DNA from 3 places in the Metabacillus sp. YM-086 genome. Region 2 is predicted to be linked to each of the others. Evidence: riboswitches for the same ligand, from Rfam matches in the RefSeq annotation. Region 2 holds a riboswitch; each other region holds the start of a gene.

Region 1 (8,264 bases), on a different contig from region 2:
GAATGGTTCCTTTTTCACTATCACCTACAATTGAAATGGTAACCGTAGGCTTTGGTTCTTCCTTTTTCGGTGGTGGAGTGGTTGATTGTTCTTTTGTAGCAGTCGTTGTATCTTGTCTCGTTGATTCATTTGTAGCTTTTTTTGTTGTTGTTTCAGTCTTTTGAGTAGTGCTTTGTACTTTTTCTGTTTCTTTCTTTTCAGAAGTGTTTGTTGTACTAGTCGTTGTATTAGAAGACTTGCTTTGTGATGATGTAGAAGATGGTTCTTTTGTTTCTTCTTTTTTATCTTCTTTAACAACAGCCGTTGTTTCTTCTGTAGTTTTCTCTTCCGTTTGCACTTCTTGTTTATCTTCCGATTCGACTTCTTTTGTGGAATCAGCTAGTTGTTCAGCTTCTTGATCACTCTTATCGTTTGACTGCGTTTCCTCACTTGCTTCTTCATTTAATACCGGTGATACTTCGTCTTTTTCACATGCTGCAGTAAAGAATAAAATTGTTGAGAACACGATCAGCAGAAAGGTTTTCATTTTTGACAAAGCGTTACACCTCCAATTGTTTTTCTAATACGATCATCCATAAATGGGAAACGCCCCTCCAAATGGAGAGGGCATTTCATTTCGTTATTGTTGTTGTTTTTTTCTAACATACAAACTAGTTATTCCTATAATAAGTAAAGCAAGACCAATTAATGCCATGTTATAGCTTTGGGTAGCAGTATTTGGTAGAGGATAACCTTTTGTTTTTTCTGGTTGATCATTTTTAGTCGTACTAATATTTTCAGATGTATCTTTATCAACATCGTCCTTCACTACAACAGGAGTTTCATTGTTGTCAGCAGGAGTCTCTGTGTTTTTCTTTTCAAGATTTAGGCTATATAAAGATCCTTTTCCATTTAAAAATAATTGATACGCAACAATTCCTCTATAGCCTTGATCTGTTGTAAATGAGTCACTAGTGTCTCCACCTTGCCAATCAAAGCCACCATCATTATTTTGGTAGGAAAGCAAAAAGTCGATTAAACTAACACCGTCTTTTGAGAACAGACTACTATGTGAATCAATTGATAATGCCGATAGCGCAATAACTACTTGTGCAGCTGTTGAGCTGTTATCAATTTTTGAATTTTTGTATTGAGCTGATAGATATTTTACAGCTTCATCTACGGCACTCTTCACATCCGCGTTTGATTCAACATATGGAGCAAGTGCAGTTAATACCATAGCCGTTGTATCACTGTCACTCGTTGCTTCACCACTCCATGTCCAGCCACCATCATCGTTTTGGTTCTTCAGCAATTCATTGACCAATGCTTCTCGCGTCCATTTAGCTGAAGATGGAACTTCAAAGTTAGCACTATCTAATGCAATAAGGGCATAAGCTACCCCATTTAATCCCTGCTTTGTTACATTTCCATTATAGATAGCTTGAACAAGATTATACCCTTCGATATTTGTTGGATCTTCACCTGCTGCTAAAGCACCCAATGTTAGTCGCTCATAATCTGTAATTTTTGAAAAACTTCCTTGACGTTCGGTTAATTGTTTTTTCAAGTTTGCTAGATAGCTAGCCGGCAATGTTTTTCCTGCCTTTTTCAAAGCCACTGCCTGCCAGTCTCCAACCTCTTGTTTTAAAACATATTGACTCGCTGCATTTATTGCATTATTAAGGGCAGCTTGATCAAATTTCTCAACTGGCTGTTGTTCCTCTTCAGGTTGCTGCTCTTCCTCTGTAGGTTCTTCTGCCGGTGTTTCCCAAGATTCATATTTTAATGTTACTTTATCAGCTTTTTGAAGCTTGTAACTGTCAACTCCAACTGATGCCATCTCATCATTGACATAAAATGCCCAATAATAAGTACCTTCAGCAGCTAATCCTCCGATACTTGTAATCATCACGCCATATTCAGATGTTTCATATTCGATTTTTTCTTGTCCGTAACCAATCTTTAATAAATCAAATGCAGTTGGTTGATCAATGAACGAAATTGATGAAGGCTCAGGTAAAATCACATGATCTTTATTACCAACTATTTGCAGTGACACGCTATTTTCAGAAGGCTTTGTCCAATCAGTATAACGAAAGCTTATCTCGTCACCCTCTTGTACAACATAACTGTCTGCGCCAACTTGTGCTTGAACACCATTAACATAAAATGCCCAATAATATGGGTCGGTTGCTTTTAATCCGTTAATACCTGTGATAAAAACTCCATATTCCCCTTCAGTATACTCAATCTGGCTCTCGCCAACAGCTTGAACAAGTACATCAAATGCAGTTGTATCCTCTGCAAATGTATAGTTTGTTTCATCTAGTAATAGTTCATTGTTATTCCCAACAACTGATATTGTTTCCCCTTCTGCAGCAAATACAGTTGTCTGAAAGGTGCTAACGAATAAGGTAGAAACGAAAAGGACAGATAATATAATATGCTTTACTTTGTTGAACAACGTGTTCTCTCCTATCTATAAAAATTTATTGAGGCAAAAAAAAAGCCTCTATGTAAGAGGATTGCAGTCGTTAAGAAAAAAATGTCCAATTATTGACCTTTCTTTTCTTAACACCCTCCTATCCGCGTAGTACGAGGTGAAAAAATAGGCAGGTCTCCTGACTTATGATCAACATCCTCACAGCCTTCCCATCTTATAGACAGTGGCAAATTTGTAAAGACTCTCATTTACAGTGGCGGGACCGCGCCGGACTTTCACCAGACTTCCCTTTTCATGATAGGATAATACTATCAACCTATTTTTATCATATTCATTTTAACTGTTTTAATCATAGTCTAGTATGAAAATGGTGTCAATATATGTAGGAGTCTGCATATATATGGTAGAAACTACAAAAAATCATTTTTTCCTTTCATTCATATAATATAGCGTTATTTATTCCCTGGTTGACTCAAAAAGAAAAAGCCATGATCTTTGAATCATGATCATGACTTTTTCGCTTATTTTGTTTCTCTATGCACTGTATATTTCTTTAATCGTGGGCAATATTTTTTAAGTTCAATTCGATCGGGGTTATTACGCTTATTTTTTGTTGTAATATAATTCCGATCACCAGTTTCTGTACATGCTAATGTAATTTTTACTCTCATTAAGATTTCCTCCTTGGAAAAATAAAATTAATTTTCTGCAGTAAAAGCTGGAAGAGGATCGTTAAAAGAAGACCAATCCTGTTTCATTTCATCGTTTGTTAATAAGCATTCATCTAGAGCTTTTTCAATCAATTCACGGTTCATGCCGATCCCAATCATAACAAGCTCTGTTAATCGATCACCGTATGTGTGATCCCACTTTGCTAATAACTCAGGTTCTTCTTTTAAAAATTGATCCTGCTCTGCCTTTGAATAAGAAGCAATCCAATTTCCTGCTCCCTGAATGATAATAGAGGGACCAGCCTGTGAGAGAAGTCCTGTTATATCATTACGTGAAGCAAGCCAGAAAAACCCCTTAGCCCTAACGACGTCTACAGGCCAATTTTCAAGCCAAGTCATAAACCTTTCAGGATGAAACGGTATTTTCCTCTTATATACAAAAGAGGTGATTCCGTATTCCTCTGTTTCAGGTATATGTTCGTGCATAAGCTCTTGTATCCACCCTGCGGATTGGCTAGCTTGTTCGAAATCAAAAAGGTTCGTATCTAAAATTCTTGTGATTGCTACCTTTGAAAAAATAGATTCAATGATTGTGGCATCAGGATTCAATTTATGGAGAACCGCTTTTAATTCATCTATATCTTCTCGCTCTACTAAATCTAATTTGTTTAATACAAGAATGTTAGCAAATTCTATTTGATCAATTAACAAATCTACTACCTCCCTTGTATCTGTTGGATCTATTGCTTCGTTACGGTCAAGCAGACTCTCCCCAGAGGAATAGTCAAGCCAAAACCGATAAGCATCTACAACAGTTACCATTGCATCTAGTTCACATATTTCAGTTAAGTTTATCCCTAATTCTTCATCTATATATGTGAATGTCTGGGCTACAGGAATAGGCTCAGAAATACCGGATGATTCAATAACCAGATAATCTAAATGCCCTTGTTTCACTAATTTTTTCACCTCTATAATGAGGTCTTCTCTCAGTGTACAGCATATACAGCCATTCTGAAGCTCAACAAGATTCTCCTCCGTTCGGGAAAATCCACCTTGTTTAATAAGTAAGGCATCAATATTCACTTCACTCATATCATTAACTATAACGGCTATTCTCCTATTATCTTTGTTACTTAAGAGGTGATTTAATAATGTCGTTTTTCCAGCACCTAAATAGCCACTTAAGACCGTTACTGGTATCTTTCTATTTTCCATGTCATCCTCCTACACAAAACAAAATGATTACGATTTAGAATTTATAATTTTATGTAACTTATCAGATAAAAACACAAAAAAACAAATCGTAACAGTTACGTTTTACATATTATACTATCTTCCGTCGATATGCAATAAGTTTAATAAAAAAGTTTTAAAAAGAGAATTTCGGGAATAACATAAATAAGAAAGGCTGACACCTAAATGCCAGATGCCAGCCTTTCTGTTTCTATTATAAATTCACACGCATAACGCGACCATTAAATTTTTGTGCCCAGTAACCACTTGACATATTAGCGATTGCAACACCAGTCGAGCTTTGAGAACCAATGAATTTACCGCCACCTACATAAATACCAACATGTCCATCTTTTTTATATGTATCAAAGAATACCATATCTCCAGGTTGCATGCTGCTTGTTGGAACTCTTGTACCAGTATTTTTAAGAATTTCCGTACTTGCTCCAACTCTTACTCCCACAGTTGAGAATGCCCAGCTTACGAATCCAGAGCAATCAAATCGACCATTAGCGATATCATAAGAATTTCTTCCGCCACCAAATACATAAACAGAATTTCCAATATATTTATAACCAGCACTAATTAAATCATTAACAGTACCGTTAGGATTTACAGGTGTGTCTTCAAATGTAACTGTATTATTTGAAGTACCTTTTGCCGTTGTAACAGAATTAGATGAGTTTGTGGTTGTAGCAGCTGCCTTTGCAGCCTCTTCTGCAGCTGCTAATGCTGCTGCTTTTTGTTTTAAGCTGTTAATTGCAGCTTCTTTTGCTGTTTTTTCATCTTGAAGTTCTTTTCTTAATTGATCATTTTGTTGCTTTTGTGCCAGGATATCAGCCTGCATGCCTTCTAAATCTGCTCTTAAGTTTTCAAGGTCTGAAAGCACTTCCACTTTTGCAACCTTCTTTTCATTTAACTCTTTTTCATCAGCTTCTTGCTGTGAGATCATCGAACGATCTGCTTCTACAATTTTCCCTACCGCAAGTGCACGGTTTAGAAAATCACCGAAACTAGTAGATCCTAGTAAAACATCGATATATTCAACATTCCCACCACTGTGTTGGTAAGAAATTGCACGTTGCTTTAAAATTTCTGTACGTTCTTTAATAGCTTCTTCTAGTTTAGCGATCTCAGAATCCATAGCGTTTATTTCGTCTTGAGAAGTTTGAATCTGCTCTTCTGTTTGCTTAATCTTAGCTTCGTTATCTTTTATTGCTGCATCAACGCGTTCACTTTGTTTCTTTAAATTTTCTAACTCTGCTTGTACTTCTTGTACATCCTGAGTATGATCTTTAATTTCTTTTTGAACTTCTGTACTTGTTTCAGCGTTAACCGAAGGAATTGCAAATGAACTGCCTAATCCAATCATGACAGCTAAATTCATGATAACTAGTTTCTTTTTCGACATTCTCTTCCCCTACTTTCGTTTCTCGTACATGAATCATTCTATGTATCTATTTTTATACAATACTATTTTACTTATTTAGCCACAATTAGAAGTATATCATCAAAAAATGACAAAACTATGTTGTTAATATTACATTTATATTTCAAAAGTAACAAAATGTAGCTTTTTTTCGCCTCAAAAAAGCACATTTACAACTGTAACATAGTTCATATCCTAATTCTAGTATTTATCTATTAATAGAATTAATAGGGCTAAAAATGTATAAAAAAAGAGATAAATTGATTGTAGTAGGTTAAAAGGAGGGAGAAAAGAAGTTTATCAATGAGGAATCTTACCTAAACTCAATTTAAGTTAGTTCTTCTCCTCTCCCAGATTGTGACAATTTTTTTACTACTTTATCCACTATCATGAAGAGGACACATGATTATTCTTCTTGTGTCCTCTTCATCACTTCAAATTTCTCTTCGGCCTTGTATTCACCATTCACTATAATATGTAGTATATGTTCTCCACCATAATGTTTTCTTGTTGATAAATCCCTAAAAGAATGTGTTTTTGTATAAGTTTTTTCCTCTCCTGGTGAGATGGAAGTTTCGGATATTTTAAATGATTTTATCGAATGCTTTCCATTTGCTTTTACAAAATCGATCGCATATTCAAGTCTAAGCTTTCTTGGTTCTTTATCCATTGATATAACATGAAACGAAAATGTAATAGCTTCTCCTATTACCACTTTTTTTGTAACAGATAAATTTGAGACATGAATATGCTCATTTTTCCCCAGATCAAATAATTCAAGTGCCTCTGGAACACCTTTCTTTAATAATGTACGTAATCCCGTTTTAACAATCCAATTCGTTCGATCATTTGTACCGAGCCATCTTTTTGCTAAATGAAGGACAAGCTCAGGATGATCTTTTGAAATATCATTTATATTATTGGCGACACTTTTTCTTACATATAGAGAAGGATCTTCCTTTAGATTTTCTAGTATTGGAAAGATGGGTGAAGGGTCTTTTTTCAAGTTTGTTAAGACAATCCCCCACGGAAGCCTTGGACGAGAACCCTCGCTTGCGAGCCTTCTGACATGCTCATTTTCATGTGAACTCCATTCTAAAAATTGCTCCATCATTTTAGGTTGATTTTCCATCACAAAAGGCCTTACTGCAAATTCGGAAGTTGAAAACACAGTGAAATACTCAAGTGCTTCCATCGATTTCTCCCAACTATGTAATCCATTAACCTCTACGTAATCCGGAAAAATGATACCACCAAGACTTCCTTGAAAAGAAGGAGCCACTTTTTTTAATAGTGCCACAGCTTCACCAAATTCTTGAGGTAAACTTTGAGATAAACTCAAAGTAATACGACGGACACGTTGTTTTAATGCCAGTTCATCCCAACCTTTTGCATAAACGGATGATAAAAATTCTACTTGATTAAAAAGTGGATCATATTCTTGTAATTCCTTACTCAGCTTCTTCATAAATTGTTCATTAAATAAAGCTCGAAGTTCTTCTGCCATGGATAACTCCTTCACCCTTTTGTTTGTTCGTATAAAAAATTATATCATGGAGATTTATTAGAGTTAAAATAAGTAAAAATGGAAGTCCACAAACAAAATAAAAAACAGGTAATCTTTCACCACCTGTCCTTACTCCATTCCATATTTAATTCGGTAAATCTTAGCCATTGCTTGAACCCGATCCGTAACGTTTAGTTTCTTAAATATATTTGTTATATGGTTTTTCACAGTATGAACACTTATATTTAAATAGCTGCCCACTTCCTGGTTGTTTAAACCTTCTAGTATTAAAAAAAGAATTTCTTTCTCTCTTGAAGTTAATTTTAATTCTAGAATGACGCTTTTTATATCAACAAGATCATTAATTTGTTGTTCATCAGCAAGTTCCATTTCCCCTACCTGTTTTAAATTAGATAGGTGATTCACTCCCATTCTTGCTTCTAAATCAGGACTTACCTGCTGAATGGCCATTTTCATTTCATCATCAAGAAAAGATAGAGCTAAATTTTTATCTATTCTTTTAACAATTGTCTGGTAAATAAATGTTATCATTTTCACTTCTATACTTGTATTCACTTGTTTTGTAGAAACATCCATACACTTTTCTAACAAATGAAGTACTTTTGAATTCTTTAATTTACTTTTCAAGAACTCCAAGCGATATGTCATAACCTTACAAGCATTCATAAGTTGTTCCACAGATGTTTCAGGTATTGATAGTGATTGTGAAAGTTGTCTTACCATTTTCATCGCTTCTAATGTATTCAAGTAATTTTGTTTATTTAATTCCTCTAAACTAGAGTGAAGTAAATTGATTGTTTCTAAATGGTTATTATCTAGTAGTTCTTCATCGTTATTTTGCTCTATTTTGATGCACCTAGACAATAACCGAGCAATGATGTGTAGACTCATTGACACTTCTTCATACTTTTTTCTATCCTTAATTTCTACTGTTAATATACCAATACAATTCTTCTCAACATAGATTGGTTGATG
Region 2 (8,264 bases):
TATTGTAGCTGGAGTGATAGGTGGAACAATGGCTCAACTTTTTTTATATTGGCTTGGTAGCATAGGTGGGAGACCTTTTCTTGAAAAGTATGGGAAATACTTGTTGATTAATAAACACCATTTAGAATTATCAGAAGCATGGTTTGAAAAATACGGTTCAGGTGTTATTTTTGGAGCTAGGTTTATTCCAGTTGTGAGACATGCGATTAGTATTCCAGCTGGAATATCAAAGATGTCATTATGGAAATTCACATTTTACACAGTAGCGGCTATGATTCCTTGGACAATTTTCTTTCTATATTTAGGTATGGAGTTAGGAAATAACTGGATGTATATCAAAGAAACAGCACAACCATATTTTCTTCCGCTTACCTGCTCCGCTATATTATTGGCGGTTGTATATTACCTTGTAAAAAAGTTTAAAAATCCTCATAGCAATTAAAAGTTATCCAACTGGATAGCTTTTTTAGTTGTTAAAGTATTGCTTTTTAGACAATAGCGGAATATAATAATTAATGCTATAAGTTAAATATTATTAAAGTTAAGTATTTAGTAGTGATATGAGTAATCACTGCTTTTTATTTCTTTAAATACTTAACTTAGTTAAATATTAATCAATATAATAAAATGAGGTGTAAATATGGAGCACTTAAGTCATAAGGAAAAAGTTACAATTATGATCGCCATTATTGGTGCAATGTTCTTTGCGGCAGTTAACCAAACGATAGTGGGAAATGCGTTGCCGAAGATTATTGCTGATTTAGGTGGGCTGGACTACTATAGCTGGGTATTTACCATTTATATGCTAACTTCAGCGATTACGACGATTTTAGTTGGGAAATTATCCGATATATATGGACGTAAGCCGTTTATTTTAACAGGAATTTTTATTTTTATGATTGGTGCCTTCTTATCAGGATTATCTAAGGATATCATTCAGTTGATTATTTATCGAGGAATCCAAGGATTTGGTGCAGGTATGATTATGTCAACAGCCTTTACAGCTGTAGGAGACTTGTTTGCCCCCCGTGAAAGGGGTCGTTGGCAGGGAGCAATGGGTGCTGTATTTGGAATTTCAAGTGTATTCGGTCCGACTCTGGGTGGATACATTGTTGATAATCTTGAATGGAAATGGGTTTTCTGGGTGTTCCTACCATTAGGGATTGTAGCTGCTATTCTTATTTGGAAATTGTTCCCTAAAATGGAGAAGAAGGCAGGGGAATCTGTTGATTATCTAGGTTCGATTTTTCTCACTGGGACAATTGTACCCGCCTTATTGGCCTTCTCTTGGGCAGGAACAAAATATGATTGGAATTCCTCACAAATTATCGGTTTATTCACAGGGGCAATTGTGTCTTTCATTATCTTTGTTTTAGTGGAGAAAAAAGCAAAAAGTCCAATTTTACCTTTATATTTGTTTAAAAACAGTATTTTTACGATTTCAAATGTGATTGGATTTGCAATTGGTGTAGCGATGTTTGGAGGAGTTATGTATATCCCATACTTTGTGCAGGGGGTGTTAGGATTTACAGCAACTCATTCAAGCTTTATTACAATGACCATGACGTTAGGTTTAGTGTTTGCAAGTAGTGTTGGCGGACAAATCATTTCCAAAACAGGGAAATACAAGCTTCAAGCAATTATTGGCTTAATTGTAACAACGATAGGGATGTTCTTGTTCACAACAATGGACGCTGAAACATCACAATGGACGTTAATTTCTTATCTTGTTTTAGTTGGGATAGGCATTGGAGTAGGAATGACAGTATTTACTTTAACTGTTCAAAATGCTGTAGAACAGAAGTTTTTAGGAGTTGCAACAGCAACATCACAATTATTCCGTTCAATTGGTGGTACTGTTGGGGTTGCTTTAATGGGAACAGTTTTAAATCAACGTATGAGTGATAATATGGCTGAATTGTTAAAAGATGTTCAACAGCAAGCTGCTTCTGTTCCTCCTGAAATGCAGGAAAACTTACAATCATTGCAAAATCCACAGTTACTATTAGATCATGAAAAGCTATCACAAATTCAGCAAAGCATGCCGGCTGAAATGGTAAGTTTATTTGAGAAGTTCGTTACTATGCTTCAAGACTCATTAAGCTTTGCACTATCAGGCGTATTCATGACGGCAACAATAGTCATGATTGCTGCTGTTGCTCTTACTTTCTTCTTAAAAGAAATTCCTTTAAGAAGCTCAAGTGCACAGAATACAGAGCAGCAGAAAGAAGTTCAAGCAAAACAATCATTTACAAAGCAACCTGTATAAAGAGAGGATTTCCTCTCTTTTTTAATTACATAAAGAAAAGTATTAGTGGAAGAATGGTAGTGATTGAAAGAATGGAGGTGAATATGAATGGATCAAAAAGATCAAGAATTTTATGATAATGAAGTATTTGCTCAAGCTCAGGTTGTTCAGCATCCTAAGGAAAAAAATCATACGGCTTTAGTTCTAGATCAATCATTTCACCTGTTGTCGGGTAGTGATTTAACATCTGACGATACGGTGAATGAATAAAAAACCAAAGGCTCAAATGAGATGATCATTTGAGCCTTTATTTTAGTATAAGTGGTATAATTTTACACTATAGAGAGAATTCAGTTTAGGAGAGGATCGTATGATAAGAGCAATATTGTTTGACTTAGATGGTACATTGTTGAATCGTGATTTATCGCTTCGAAAATTTATTGAGGATCAGTACATACGCCTAAATATAAAGCATATACCAAATGACCAATACATTAATCGTTTTATAGAACTAGATCAACATGGATATGTATGGAAAGATAAAGTGTATGCTCAATTAATTGAAGAGTTGAAAATAAAGGATCTAACAGCCTCTCAATTACTTCAGGATTACCTTGCGTTTTTCCCAAGACATTGTACCCCATTTGATCATCTGAAAAAAATGTTAGACACAATAAAGCAACAAAATATTCAACTTGGGATGATTTCAAATGGATTTGGTCAATTTCAGATGGACAATATCAAAGCGTTGGAGATAGATAATTATTTTGATGTTATGCTGATTTCTGAAAATGAGGGGATTAAAAAACCTGATCGAGAGATATTTATTAGAGCGTTATCTAAATTGGGAGTCTCTTCAGATGAAAGTATGTTTGTAGGGGACCATCCAGTAAATGATATCGAAGCTGCAAAAAAAGTGGAGATGAAAACCATCTGGAAGCAAAATACTCATTTTAGCCATGCTCCTGCTGCTGATTATTGTGTGACGGATTTAATTGAGATCATTGATATTATAGAGAGAGAGAAAGGTGGAGTAGGTAAAGACGTATAAAGTTTGTTGCAAGCCCTCCTCAAGTCCCATCAAAAAAAGTATCCGACAAAAAAGGCTGTCCCAATTGGTGGGGCAGCCTAAAAATATTAATTAATTTTCTTTAGTTGTTTTTTTAGGAAATTTGGTTTGTTAAGTCCTCTTTCGTTAATCTCTTTTTCTAGCAACTTAATAAAATCTGGACTTAAATGTAATTTACTAGCTTCATGAAAACTATTTAATAAAGTTGTATCTGATAGTTTTGAAAACCTCATATTATCATCCTTTACTTTATCGCTCTCTATTTATTTACCACATAGAGTACACTGTTAAACGACTTTATGTAAAAAGATGTAGAATTTTTGTTTAATATATTTATAAGATAAGCAAAACTCTGTTGAGTGTTCAAAAAAACAATTAAATAAACGTTTGTTTAAACTTTATATCTTGGTCATTATAGGTCATCGAAGCCGTTATCTACATGATTGACCTTCGTATATTGTCTTGATTTTTGTTCGAAGAAATCTGATTTGCCAAGATCTACTTCTTCATATGCTTTGATCCACTTCAACGGATTGGAGCGATATCCCTCAAATGGGCGTTCATATCCCAGCTGATTGCAACGGACATTTGCATAAAATTTAATATAGTCCTCAACATCTTGAATATTAATTCCATCCATTTTGTTGCCTATAATAAAACGTCCCCATTCAATTTCTAGCTCAGCAGCAGTAATGAACGTTTCTTTGACAAACGACGCAAGCTCTTCGGTATCATACTCAGGATATTGTTTTAATACTTCTTTAAAAATTTGAACAAATAAATCAACATGAATTTGCTCATCCCGGTTTATGTAGTTAATCATCGTGCTAGTTGCTACCATTTTTTGATTGCGTGCTAGATTATAGAAGAAGGCAAATCCCGAGTAGAAGAAAAGACCTTCTAATATCACATCATATACAATTGATTTTAGAAGATGCTCAACAGTTGGCTGTTCAGCAAATGATTGATATCCGTTTGTGACAAACTCATTACGCTTTCTTAATATAGGTTCATTTCGCCAATATTCAAAGACTTCATCTTGCTTTTGTTTTGATACTAAGCTAGATAATACATAAGAATACGAGTGATTATGAATAACTTCCTGTTGTGCCAGCATGATCATTAATGCGTTTATACTTGAATCAGTAATGTAATCTGATACTTTTCCCGCATAATCAGTTTGAATACTATCTAAAAGGGCAAGAAGACCAATAATTTTTAAAAATGCATCCTGCTCATCATTTGTTAAGTTTGGATATTGTTTAATATCTTGAGCCATATTGATCTCAAATGGTGTCCAGAAGTTGGCAAGCATTTTTTTATAACGAGGATATGCCCAAGGAAACGCAACGTCATCCCAGTTTAAAACGTTTGAGCTTTCTCCATTAATAATAGCTGTTGAGCGATTGGGAGCATTTGCATCCATAATTTTGCGCTTCGATAATGTGGTGTTTTGCATAGAATTACTCCTTTATTTGAAAAAAGTTTATAGAGCGTCTCAAAACTAAAGACGCTCCTCTTATTAACTTGCGCATGAGTCACATTCTTCAATTGTGCTAGAAGTTGAACGTAAGTAATACGTAGTTTTTAATCCTTCTCTCCATGCTGTAATGTGTAAATCAAGTAAATCCTTAGCTTTTATTGTGTTTTGCACATATATGTTGAAGGAAATGGATTGATCAATATGTTGCTGTCTAGCAGCATTTTGTTTGATGCTCCATTTTTGATCAATAAAATAGGCCGATTTATAATACCAAGTTGTTTCAGAATTCAAATCTGGAACAGTAACTGGAATCTTATAATCTTTCTTCTCTTCTGAGTAAACCTTTTGGAATATTGGGTCAATACTCGCTGTACTGCCTGCAATAATTGAAGTTGATGCATTAGGCGCAACTGCCATTAAATAGCTGTTACGTATTCCATGACTTTGAACATCTTTCTTGAGACTATCCCAATTTAAATCACTATCATTTGAGGAATAGCCTCTTTTTTCGAAGTAGGAGCCTGTTTCCCAGTCGGAGCCTTTAAAAACAGGATAAGCACCTTTTTCTTTTGAAAGCTCCATGCTAGCTTGAATCGTTAGATAAGAAATTCTTTCATATAGCTTGTCCGCGTAGGAAACAGCTTCCTCGTTTTCCCATTTTAATTGCTTTAGGGCAAGAAGATGATGCCAACCGAATGTTCCTAAACCAATTGCTCTATATTTTTCATTTGTTAATCTAGCTTGAAGAACAGGAATGGTATTAAGATCAATAACATTGTCCAGCATTCTTACTTGGATAGGAATAAGTTTTTCTAAAACATCATTTGTAACAGCTTTTGCAAGGTTAATAGAGGAAAGGTTACATACAACAAAATCACCTGGTGTTTTTACTGTAATGATTTTTCCATCCTCAGTGAATTGCTCTTCAACTGTTGTAGGACTTTGATTTTGTGTGATTTCTGTGCACAAATTGCTGCAATAAATCATTCCTTGGTGTGAGTTGGCATTCTTGCGGTTTACCTCATCTCGATAGAACATATATGGCGTACCAGCCTCTAACTGACTGATCATAATTCGCTTCATAATATCAATCGCAGGGACCTTTTCCTTAGATAACTGTTCATTTTGAACACATTCCCAATAGCGTTCTCTAAAGCTTCCTTGTCCTTTTTGTTCATCATAATAATCTTCGATGCTAAAGCCCATTACTTTACGAACTTCATGGGGATCAAATAGGTACCAATCACCACGTGCTTCAACCTGCTCCATAAATACATCAGGAATACACACACCAGTAAATAAGTCATGTGTCCGCATTCTTTCATCACCATTGTTCAGCTTCGAATCAAGAAATGAAAAGATATCTTTATGCCACACATCCAAGTAAACAGCGATGGCTCCCTTACGCTGACCTAATTGATCAACGCTAACAGCAGTGTTGTTAAGCTGCTTCATCCATGGAATAACACCAGAAGACACGCCTTTGAACCCGCGGATATCACTACCACGGCTTCGAATTTTTCCTAGATATGCACCAACACCTCCACCAGATTTTGAAAGATTGGCAATATCAGTGTTACTATCAAAAATTCCTTGTAAACTATCATCGATTGTATCAATAAAACAACTCGATAATTGACCAACAGGTTTTCCTGCATTTGATAAAGTAGGTGTTGCAACGGTCATATAAAGGTTGCTCATTGCCCAATACGCCTGTTTTATAAGCTCAAGACGATGATCTTTGTTTTCATTTGCCATTAATGTCATTGCAATAATAATAAAACGCTCTTGAGGCAGTTCATATGTTTGTTTACTAAAATCACGTGTTAAATAACGATCTGCTAATGTTCTTAGGCCAATATATGTAAAGAGGTTATCATTTTCCGGCTTAATAAAGGAACCAATTTGTGAAAGTTCACTTTGAGAATATTGTTCAAGAAGCTTAGAGCTATAGAGTCCTTTTGAAACGAGAGTGTTCACTAAATCATAAAAATCTCCATATTTTTGCTTTTTATCATAACCTCTGTTTTCTGCAGCTTCTTTATACAGTTTTGATAAGTAGATTTGCGCACAAAAGTATGTCCATTCTGGCTCTTGTTCATTTATATTTGACAAGCCTTCTAGAATGAGTAAATTAGTAAGTTGATCTGTAGTATAAGACTCTCTTTGTACGATCGTGTTTTGGATTCGTGTTAAGTAGTCATCTATATGTAAAGAAGGGAAGTTTTGATGAATGCTTTCAATGTATGAAGTTAATTTGGATATGTCAAATGCTTCCTGGTCGTTTTTGTTGTTATAAATAATAGGGGATGTTGATGTTGCGATGCTCATAAATATTCCTCCATCTGTTGAATTAGTAACACAGGGAGAGAGATAAAACGACAGAGGAGAGTTCAAGGCAAAAAGAGCCTCAATGATCAGCTATCGTCTCACCTTCTCAGTCCCCGAAGAAATTGAAACTTCCACAAGATATAGGTAGGTCTCCTGACTTATGCTCGTCCTACTATGAGTCCTTCCCATACCTAATATGTACAGTGGATTTCTCAATTCGTCACATTTACAGTTGCGGGGACAGTTCTGGAATTGCACCAGATTCCCTTTTCAGCCTTAATTGGCACCTGAATCTTGTAAAATACAATATATAGTTTTATGTTTTGGTTGATAAATCAATATATAGTTATAATTAGATATATTTCCATGATATAGCACATATACAAAATAATCAACCAATTGTTTTCGTTTGTCGAAAATTATCTAGATTGATAGAAACTTGTAAAGGAAAGGGGCTGTCAAAATAATGACAGCCCCTTTCTTTATACACGTTTACTAAAAAATCCATATATAACTGTTAATATTGGTGAGAGATATAAAAAGAACGCAAATGGTAAAAACGCTAAAACGGGTACACCAAGTGTTTGAGCGAAGAAAGCTCCACTAACTCCCCATGGAATTAAGGGATTAAGTAATGTTCCGGCATCTTCAAGTGTTCGTGATAAATATTTGCGGTCAAGCTTGATTTTATCGTAAAGACCTTTAAATGATTGACCTGGGATAAGAATTGATAAGTATTGTTCACCGGTTAATAGGTTTACGCCAAACGATGAAGCGGCAGTTGATAAAATAAGCTGTCCCTTTGATTGTATACGGTCAATTAATCCATTTAATAATGTAGGGATAATGTGTAATGCATTAAGTAATCCACCGAAGGCAAAGGCAATTAAGATAAGTGAGATGGACCACATCATTGATTGTAGGCCGCCCCGGTTTAGCATATTACTTACCTGTTCATTTTCTATAGAATAAGAAGTTCCATTTTGTAAAACTGTTAGAAATTCATTCAGCATTAATCCTTGAAAAACGATGGCGGTTATTCCTGCTGTTATAATACCAATCACTAAAGATGGGATAACTGCAACTCTTTTTATAGCCAGAATAATGACTATAAGAGGTGAAAACAATGTGAT
Region 3 (8,264 bases), on a different contig from region 2:
TAACCGCTTGAACAATACTCGCCATATAAGCGGAGCTTGAAAATGGAATAACAGTGCCTCTTGTTCCTAATATGGAAATTCCACCAATAATACCAAGTCGTTTGTTTAATGTTTTTTCGGCCATTTTCTCTCCATCAGGAACAGAAATAATGATCGTGATTCCTCTTGTAATGTTATGGTTTTGAAGGACCTCCGCTGCTGTTTCAAGAATCATTTTTCTTGGTACAGGGTTAATCGCTGCTTCACCAACTGGGACAGGAAGACCTTCTTTTGTGACACGCCCAACGCCGATTCCGCCATCAAGTGTGATGCCTGGTGTTTCACTCCATGAAACAGTTGATCTAATCAGAGCTCCATGTGTAGCATCTGGATCATCTCCGGCATCTTTAATTGTTCCAGCTTCAGCAACGTTTGCTTCTACAGTGCAGCTTTCCATGACAAATGTCGCAAATTTTCCAACAGGTAGATAAATCGTGCTCTCCATTTGAGGCTCACCTGTAATTAATGCAAGTAATGCGGCTTTGGTCGTCGCCGTTGCACATGCACCTGTTGTATAGCCGGAGCGCATTTCACTTTTGTCTTTTTTTTTGGTTTTTCCGTTCATCGTTTATTCCTTATCTGCAAGAAGAGAGATTGCGTTTAACGCTGCAACCGTAACGGTACTACCACCTTTTCTACCTACATTCGTAATGAATGGTACGTCTAATTTTGCTAATTCTTCTTTTGATTCCGGCGCTGATACGAAACCAACAGGTAAACCGATGACTAGGCTCGGTTTAGCTTCACCTTCCTTAATTAACCGAATCAATTCAAGTAAAGCTGTTGGTGCATTACCAATCGCAAAAATTCCTCCGTCAAACTGTTTAATCGCTTTTCTAACAGAAATAATCGCACGAGTTGTGTTTAAACGTTTTGCTTCCTCCATGACGTCTGGGTCTGAAATGTAAACATGTACACCACCACCATGCTTTTCAATTCTAGGCTTACTGACCCCGCCTAAAATCATTTGAACATCCGCATATACTTGTTCACCATTACGAATTGCATCAATACCAGCTTGAACAGCTTTATCGTGAAAAAGCATGCTATGACCTAATTCAAAATCAGCGGAGGCATGTACAACACGTTGGACAACCTTATATTGCTCTTCGGTAAAGTTATGATCACCAAACTCTGAATCGATCATTTGAAAACTAATTCCCTCAATTTCTTGAGGCTGAACTGTAAGTGGTTTGAATTCTGTTTTAAAATCCATCATCTATTCCTCCAAATTTTTTATCAAATATTCTGTTAATATGGCTGAGTACTCCTTCAAAGTCAGAGTAAGCATGACCATATTGAATCTTTGGTCTTTTAATCATAATTGTCTCGATACCAAGCTCCAAAGCTGCTTCTAATTTCTCATCAACAGAACCTGCTTTGCCGCTTTCCTTTGTGATCATCGTTGTTACTCCGTACTGTTTATAAAGAGCTGCATTAAATTCTTTTGAAAACGGACCTTGAATCGCGACGATGTCTTTTTGAGGAAAACCAAGCTTTTCGCATTTTTCCATATTATCTTTCCTTGGAAGCATCCTAGCAATAACACGAGTATTCGGTTGATCTAGTAATCTACGAGTGAAAATTTCTAGAGTTTTACTCCCAGTTGTTAGCATAATCACACCTTTTTTTTCAGCAGCAACCTCTGCTGCCTCCTCGTAGCCTTCAACCATTACAATCCCTTTATGTTCATAGTCTTGAGACTCCCGCTCATAACGGATATATGGAACACCAGCTGCTTTTGCCCCCAAAAGTGCATTTTTGCTAGCCTCCTCTGCAAACGGATGACTAGCATCTACAATCACTTGAAAGCCTTGTTCTTTAATCATCGTTGTAAAATCTTCATCCGTAAGCCTTCCTACATATACATCTAAGCCGACCTTTTGCATTTCTTTTCCTGCATTCTCTGTGACGACTGTTGTAAGAATGTTGTAACCTGCTTCTTTCACAGTTAGTGCTAGTGCTCTAGCATCACTTGTACCGGCTAAAAAAAGAATCATAGTTTTTGAACCTCTGGCTCATGGTGATGCTCGTGATCATGGTCATGATGGTGATGATGGTGGTGCCCGTGGTCATGATCGTGATCATGGTGGTGATGATGATCAATATGTTCCATTGCCTCAATTCGGTATACACATGTATCACAGTTCATTTTCACTTCACCTTGCAACGCTTCTTGAATTCGATCTTTTATAATTGTTTTAAGTCTTGAGTGAAAGCCAAAATAGCCGGCAAGCTTGAATTCAACCTCTGGAAACTCTTGTTGAAACTCTTCAATCATGTTCTCTAAACGTTTGATTAAAATACCAGTAAATAGGAAATAAGGTAAAATAACAATTCTCTTTGCGCCTAATTTCACACAGCGTTCAACGCCTTCTTTAATTAACGGATCTGTTACACCCATAAAAGCAGGCTCAACAAATTTATAATGTAGCTTTTCCCATAAAAGTCTTGTAATTTTATATAAATCACTGTTTGCATCAGGATCACTGCCACCGCGACCTAACAAAATAACAGCTGTTTCAGGATCTTCTTCGTTGATTTTCTCGCCAACTTCTTCTAAGCGGCTTTTACAAATTTCCATTGTTTCTTCATGTATGCCAAAAGGTCTTCCATACGTAAATGATACATGAGGATACTTTTCCTTCGCTTCATCAATCGCTGCTGGAATATGGATTTTAGAATGTCCTGCTGCAAGTAGCATTAGTGGAATGACAAAAACACTAGTTGCCCCTTTTTCTACACATGTTTGAATACCTTGGTTAATAGTTGGTCGTTCGAACTCTAAAAAACAGGTTTCCACTAAAAGCTCCGAATCTAGTTGTGGCTTTAGCTCTTCAATTGTTTGTCTTACTTGGTCGTTTCCTTCATGATCTCGACTTCCATGTCCAACGAGTAAAATTGCTTTCATAGTATTCTCCCCTATCCTTATTAATCTCCGCACGGAGCTGGTTCAATTTCAATTTTTGGACTCATGTCCCTATATGAATAGCCTTGAACATTACCTACACGTTTAAAATACTTGAAAAATCTTTCGTTTGGATGTCCTTTTTCCTTGTATTCATGAACAATATTTTCAATCACTTCGACGATTTTTTCAGGCTCTATTCCTTCAGCAACCGGCTGACCTGGATGGGCTGTTCTGCCGACTGTTTTAGCTCCTAAAAATAAATCAAATTTTCCTTTTCGAAAAATAATTCCAATGTCTTCATTCACAGCACCAAAACATGCCATACCACAGCCGTTAAATCCTACCTTTAATTCTTTTGGTAAATCTAGCCCACTTAACTTTTCATGAAGCTCCTCTGCATATGGAATGGAATCTTTCTTTTCTCCTTCACAAAAATCACAAGCCTTGATTTGAAAAACATCACCAATTGGTTCTAATAGAAATCCAACATCTTTAAGTTTTTCGGTGATCACTTCCGGTTCACTAGTAGGTATTCGTAACAGAATTTGATGATGTGGTGTATACTCCATTGAACCATCGTCCCCTGTCACTTCTGCAAGAGTCATCATCTGTTTTGGAGTGAATTTTTTATTTGCAATACCAGGGCTGACGGCTAATTCAAAAATCGATGTAATCGGGTTGTTTACAGAAATTTGAGCCTTTTCTTCGTTAATGGAAGAAGCTGTATTACCCTTAACTTTTTGCAACGCTTCTAACGCAAGTTGCAAAGAGCTATCTTTTTCTTTCGTTGCTTTTGCTTTTTTAGTTGGTGGCATATCGTTAATACCTTTATGTAATGCCCATGGTTCGTTTTCATGTCGAAGACGCTCATGTGGCTTTAATCTCTGCTCAGTTGTATTTAACGTATACTTACGTTGATAACCTCTTGGCGTAATCATTTTATTGTCATATAAAAATGTTGATGAATTTCCAATCACAACCGTTGTAAGCATTCCGATATCATAATCAAGCATATGCTCAAGATCTGTAATAACGATATGCTGTCTGTCACGATACGCACTTTTTACAAGTCCAACTGGTGTTAATGGTGAACGATAGCTTAATAAAATCCGTTGCGCCTCTTGTATTTGTCTTGTTCGGCGACCACTTTTAGGATTATAAAGAGTAATAACAAAATCAGCCTGAGCAGCTGCATCAATACGCTTTTCAATCAATTCCCAAGGAGTTAAATGGTCACTAAGGCTGATTGTGCATGCATCATGCATAATCGGAGCACCTAAAAGCGATGCACATGAATTAATAGCCGAAACACCCGGAATGACTTCAACGCTCACACCTGTTTCTTCTGACCAACCTTTTTCAATTAAAACTTCATAAACTAGTCCGGCCATTCCATACACTCCGGCATCACCACTTGATATGACCGCGACTGTTTTGCCATCTTCTGCAAGTTTTACAGCTGCTTGGGCACGGCTTACTTCCTCTGACATTCCTGTACTAATAATCTCTTGATCTGTTAAAAGGTCCTGAATCAATTCAACATATGTTTTGTATCCAATAATACAGTCACTTTCTTGAATCGCATCTTGAGCCCTTTTTGTCATATGTTCAAAGCTTCCTGGGCCAAATCCGATCACAAGTAATTTTCCTAGCAAGTAAATTCCTCCTTCCAAAATGTATAACGGTATTAAACGTTACTCTTCTGCGGTTTAGCTATTCCTGTAATCGATTCTGAATTTTCAGGTGCAGAAAAATGGTCTTTATCATATGTGTAGATCACACTGTCTTCTACCACATTTCCACCAACTAAGTGATCATGAACAATCTTCTTAGCTATTTCTGGAGTTGCAGCTTTATACCAAACTCCCTCCGGATAAACCACCATTACACAAGCATCTTTGCATCTGCCATTACAACGAGTTCTTGTTGTATGAATGCTTGCATCCAAATCTAAGTTTGTGATTTCTTCTCTTATTGCCTGGGTTGCTTCTTCTCCACCTTTTCTCATACAGCTGCTTCCGTTACAAATGAGTACATGGTGCTTTGTTTCTGTAAGATTCCAAGTCGTCATCTTAACACTTCCAGTCTATTAAAATTTTTTCAAATAAAAATGCACCTCTATATAGGCAGAGGTGCATTAAAAAATGGCAAATGACTAGCATTTTCTACTACACGTCTACCTATATGCCCGTAGGTATCAGTATTAAAAGTTAGGCAGGTCTCCTGACTTAGGTTCATAGCTTTATAACGTCTTCCCGGTTGCATTCAGTGACATTATGTTATAAGGCTTCCCATAACAGTGGCGGGTACCGTGTCGGATTTTCACCGACTTCCCTTTTAAGCACTACATATATCTGAAGTGCACCTAATCTTAAACTCTATTTAGTTTACTCATCTAAACGTATTAGGTTGTCTCTTAAAATATGTCTTTTTAAAAAACAATCTCCAAGTTAAATGCAAAAGATTTTACTCAAGAATAAGATCTTATACTTATTGATAGTACAAAAAAATCCGCTCAGATTTTTACTGAGCGGATGAAAAGGCAATACGAAAGCAATCCAATAAATTTCATATGGTTGCATTCGTCTCACCTTCTCACCTCCCGAAGAAACTGAAACTTGATAAATTAAGACAGGTCTCCTGACTTGTGTTTCACTCTACTTTAAGCCCCTTCCCATATATCACTTTTAACAAAGCTTCAATACAGTGGATTGCTTATTTCGTCGACACTTACAGTTGCGGGGACAGTTCCGGATTTTCACCGAATTCCCTATTAAGCCTTTAGCGGCATCTTAATTTACAGCGTATACTATTTTAAGTTGTTATCAATTGATAGGTATTATATTAAAGCAAGCAAAATGATATTTCAACATATTGTTGGATAAAGTGACAAAAGTTACAATAAAAATGGTGACTTATTCCATTCCTTCATCTTTTTCATCATATGCTATTAACACAATATTTTCGTTTGTTTCATTTCTTAATTCTTTTTCTAAACTCATGATTTTGTTTAATTGGTCACTATCTAAGTTTGCGACTGGAAAGTTTTCATAAACGCTCATGCTTGTAACCTCCTTTTGTTTTATAATAAGATTTTCACCTAAAATATTTTGATTATGCATCTGATATCATCATTCTGTTCGTGGCTTTTTTCTAAAAAACACTTCTGGTTCCCATCTGTTTACAGGATGTGTTCGATGTTGTCCAGGTTCACTTGGAAGTCTGGGTGCATCCTTAGGCTTGTTTTCTTTTGAAGAAGCCTGTTGTAACGATTGTCTAAGTGGCTTCCATTTTTTAAGAAAAGTAACGACTACTATTAGTACAAGTCCTAAGGTGGTGTATATGAAAACAGGTGTTAAAGTATTTTCTCCTACTCCAAGAATTCTTCCACCAGCTGATTTTCCACCAGCTTCTCCTAAACCGTAAACAACATTTGATAAAGCAAAAAACAACCCGATTAATTCTCCTTTTGACAATTGTGAGATGGTGCTGTCTATTGTAGGAAGAATCATCATTTCACCAATAACAAACACTCCTCCACTAAGGATCAAATGGAAAAAGGATTGTGCAAAAAATAACGAGGCAATTCCAATCGTTATGAAGAGAATCCCTAAACCTAATGCAGTTAGAGGCTCTACTTTCCTAATAATTCGCTTTGTAATCAACCCTTGTAATGAGATAACAATTAAGCTATTAATTGTCCAAATCAACGCAACATTTTTAGGCTCCGGTAAAATAACTGTTGCTCTAAGTGGTAATGCAAGTGATAGCTGTGCATATAAAGCCCATATAAAAATCGTTACAAAGCTAAATACCATAAAGGGTTTGTTTTGAAATGCCTGTTTGTAAGCTCCCTTAGGAATTCCCTCACATGGCACATCACCGCAACCCTTTGGGAGAAAAATCCAGCTTTGTAGTGCTAAAAGGATATAAATTCCACCAGCAATCCAAAAGATCATTTTAGATGCTCCTGTTAAAAGGAAAAAAACAATTAATCCAGCCGAGCCTGTCCCAATATTTGCAGCTATGCCTCTTATCGAAAAAGCTGTTGTCTGGTTCTCAGAAGAAGCAAAAGCTGCGATGGCTGCTTTTGTTGAAGGAGCATTTAATCCAGTACCAAATCCCATCGTAATAGCAGTCACTATCAAAAGAGAAAACTGTGTGAATAAACCAAACCCAATAAGTCCACAAGCAGCAATCAAAGCTCCAAGTCCTATCGTAAATCCTCGACCAATACGATCAGCTAAAACTCCTCCGGCCACACTCCCGACCTGAAAAGCAATGGCAATACTAGCTAACACAATTCCAATTTGGCCAATGGATAAACCTGCATCTGTTTTTAAAATAATCGGAAGCATCGGTGTAACCAAATATGTTCCTAAATGTGAAAGTAAAACACCAAAAAGGAGGATAAGTAGCGGCTTTTCTAGTTGTAATATGTCTTTTATTCCCATTTGATTATCCCCCATTTCTTTTCATTTTACTTTTCCCTAGATGGAATAGGTTATGTAAAGAGCCCGAAAGATCGTTAGCTCTATTAAGCGTATTCACAGAAAATAGCGTTGACACTAAGAAAAACTATGACATAATAAGAAGAGTTGAATTTAAAGACATCTTGATAGCCAACATCAATATCATGGATAAGGATGGATGGAAATCATATCATTTTTAAAGTTATTTAAATAATAGGCTGTTTTCGATACAGCTACAAAATCATAATATTTGGTTGCTTTTGTAAACACTATAAGTGAGTGCACAAGAGACCACGTTGATAATCTATTGTCACCGTTGGTCTCTTTTTTATTTGTTAATAACATAGGAGGAAATAAATTGAACAGATGGTTAGTTGTATTAGGAGCAATTCTTATTCAAATTAATTTAGGTGCAGTATATGCCTGGAGCTTATTTAATCAACCTTTAATGGATAAGTTTGGTTGGGCAAAGGAAGATATTGTTGTTACCTTCTCCATCACAATTGCAGTATTTGCCTTAACAACAATTTTCGCAGGAAGACTTCAAGACCGCATCGGACCAAGATGGGTAGCAACAATAGGTGGAATTTTACTCGGAGTTGGCTTAATTCTATCCAGCCAAGCGACTACATTATTTCAGTTATACTTTTTCTACGGTGTTGTAGGTGGAATTGGAATCGGGATGACTTATGTTTGTCCATTATCAGCATGTGTAAAATGGTTTCCTGATAAAAGAGGCTTTATTAGTGGAGTTGCAGTTGCCGGATTCGGTTTAGGTGGTTTAATTTATAAGCCTGTTATCGGATATTTAATTGATACTTTTGGTGTATCGTCTTCTTTCT

What was found. A riboswitch is a leader RNA that binds a small molecule or an ion and turns the genes downstream of it on or off. The one in region 2 is predicted to bind cobalamin.
Region 1: another riboswitch for cobalamin. It lies ahead of ACEWK1_RS11060 (DUF4430 domain-containing protein); the one in region 2 lies ahead of ACEWK1_RS22490 (ribonucleoside-diphosphate reductase subunit alpha).
Region 3: another riboswitch for cobalamin. It lies ahead of ACEWK1_RS22045 ((2Fe-2S) ferredoxin domain-containing protein); the one in region 2 lies ahead of ACEWK1_RS22490 (ribonucleoside-diphosphate reductase subunit alpha).

Annotation. Positions count from the first base shown of each region.
Region 1 covers NZ_JBLUOI010000020.1:58,902-67,165, forward strand. The annotation lists gene ACEWK1_RS11055 (DUF4430 domain-containing protein) at 1-526, opposite strand, end outside; gene ACEWK1_RS11060 (DUF4430 domain-containing protein) at 620-2,446, opposite strand; cobalamin riboswitch at 2,576-2,760, opposite strand; gene rpmG (50S ribosomal protein L33) at 2,947-3,096, opposite strand; gene ACEWK1_RS11070 (GTP-binding protein) at 3,124-4,314, opposite strand; gene ACEWK1_RS11075 (coiled-coil domain-containing protein) at 4,547-5,743, opposite strand; gene ACEWK1_RS11080 (DNA alkylation repair protein) at 6,168-7,268, opposite strand; gene ACEWK1_RS11085 (response regulator transcription factor) at 7,398-8,264, opposite strand, start outside.
Region 2 covers NZ_JBLUOI010000074.1:4,495-12,758, reverse strand. The annotation lists gene ACEWK1_RS22520 (DedA family protein) at 1-442, shown strand, start outside; gene ACEWK1_RS22515 (MDR family MFS transporter) at 641-2,269, shown strand; gene ACEWK1_RS22510 (transcriptional regulator SplA domain-containing protein) at 2,357-2,518, shown strand; gene ACEWK1_RS22505 (HAD family hydrolase) at 2,619-3,299, shown strand; gene sda (sporulation histidine kinase inhibitor Sda) at 3,386-3,550, opposite strand; gene ACEWK1_RS22495 (ribonucleotide-diphosphate reductase subunit beta) at 3,730-4,776, opposite strand; gene ACEWK1_RS22490 (ribonucleoside-diphosphate reductase subunit alpha) at 4,840-7,131, opposite strand; cobalamin riboswitch at 7,257-7,437, opposite strand; gene nhaC (Na+/H+ antiporter NhaC) at 7,614-8,264, opposite strand, start outside.
Region 3 covers NZ_JBLUOI010000070.1:18,653-26,916, reverse strand. The annotation lists partial or broken gene ACEWK1_RS22070 (cobalt-precorrin-5B (C(1))-methyltransferase) at 1-604, opposite strand, end outside; gene ACEWK1_RS22065 (precorrin-8X methylmutase) at 608-1,255, opposite strand; gene cobK (precorrin-6A reductase) at 1,245-2,039, opposite strand; gene ACEWK1_RS22055 (sirohydrochlorin chelatase) at 2,036-2,950, opposite strand; gene cobJ (precorrin-3B C(17)-methyltransferase) at 2,971-4,554, opposite strand; gene ACEWK1_RS22045 ((2Fe-2S) ferredoxin domain-containing protein) at 4,638-5,021, opposite strand; cobalamin riboswitch at 5,146-5,334, opposite strand; cobalamin riboswitch at 5,563-5,760, opposite strand; gene ACEWK1_RS22040 (hypothetical protein) at 5,866-6,012, opposite strand; gene ACEWK1_RS22035 (MFS transporter) at 6,082-7,404, opposite strand; gene ACEWK1_RS22030 (OFA family MFS transporter) at 7,781-8,264, shown strand, end outside.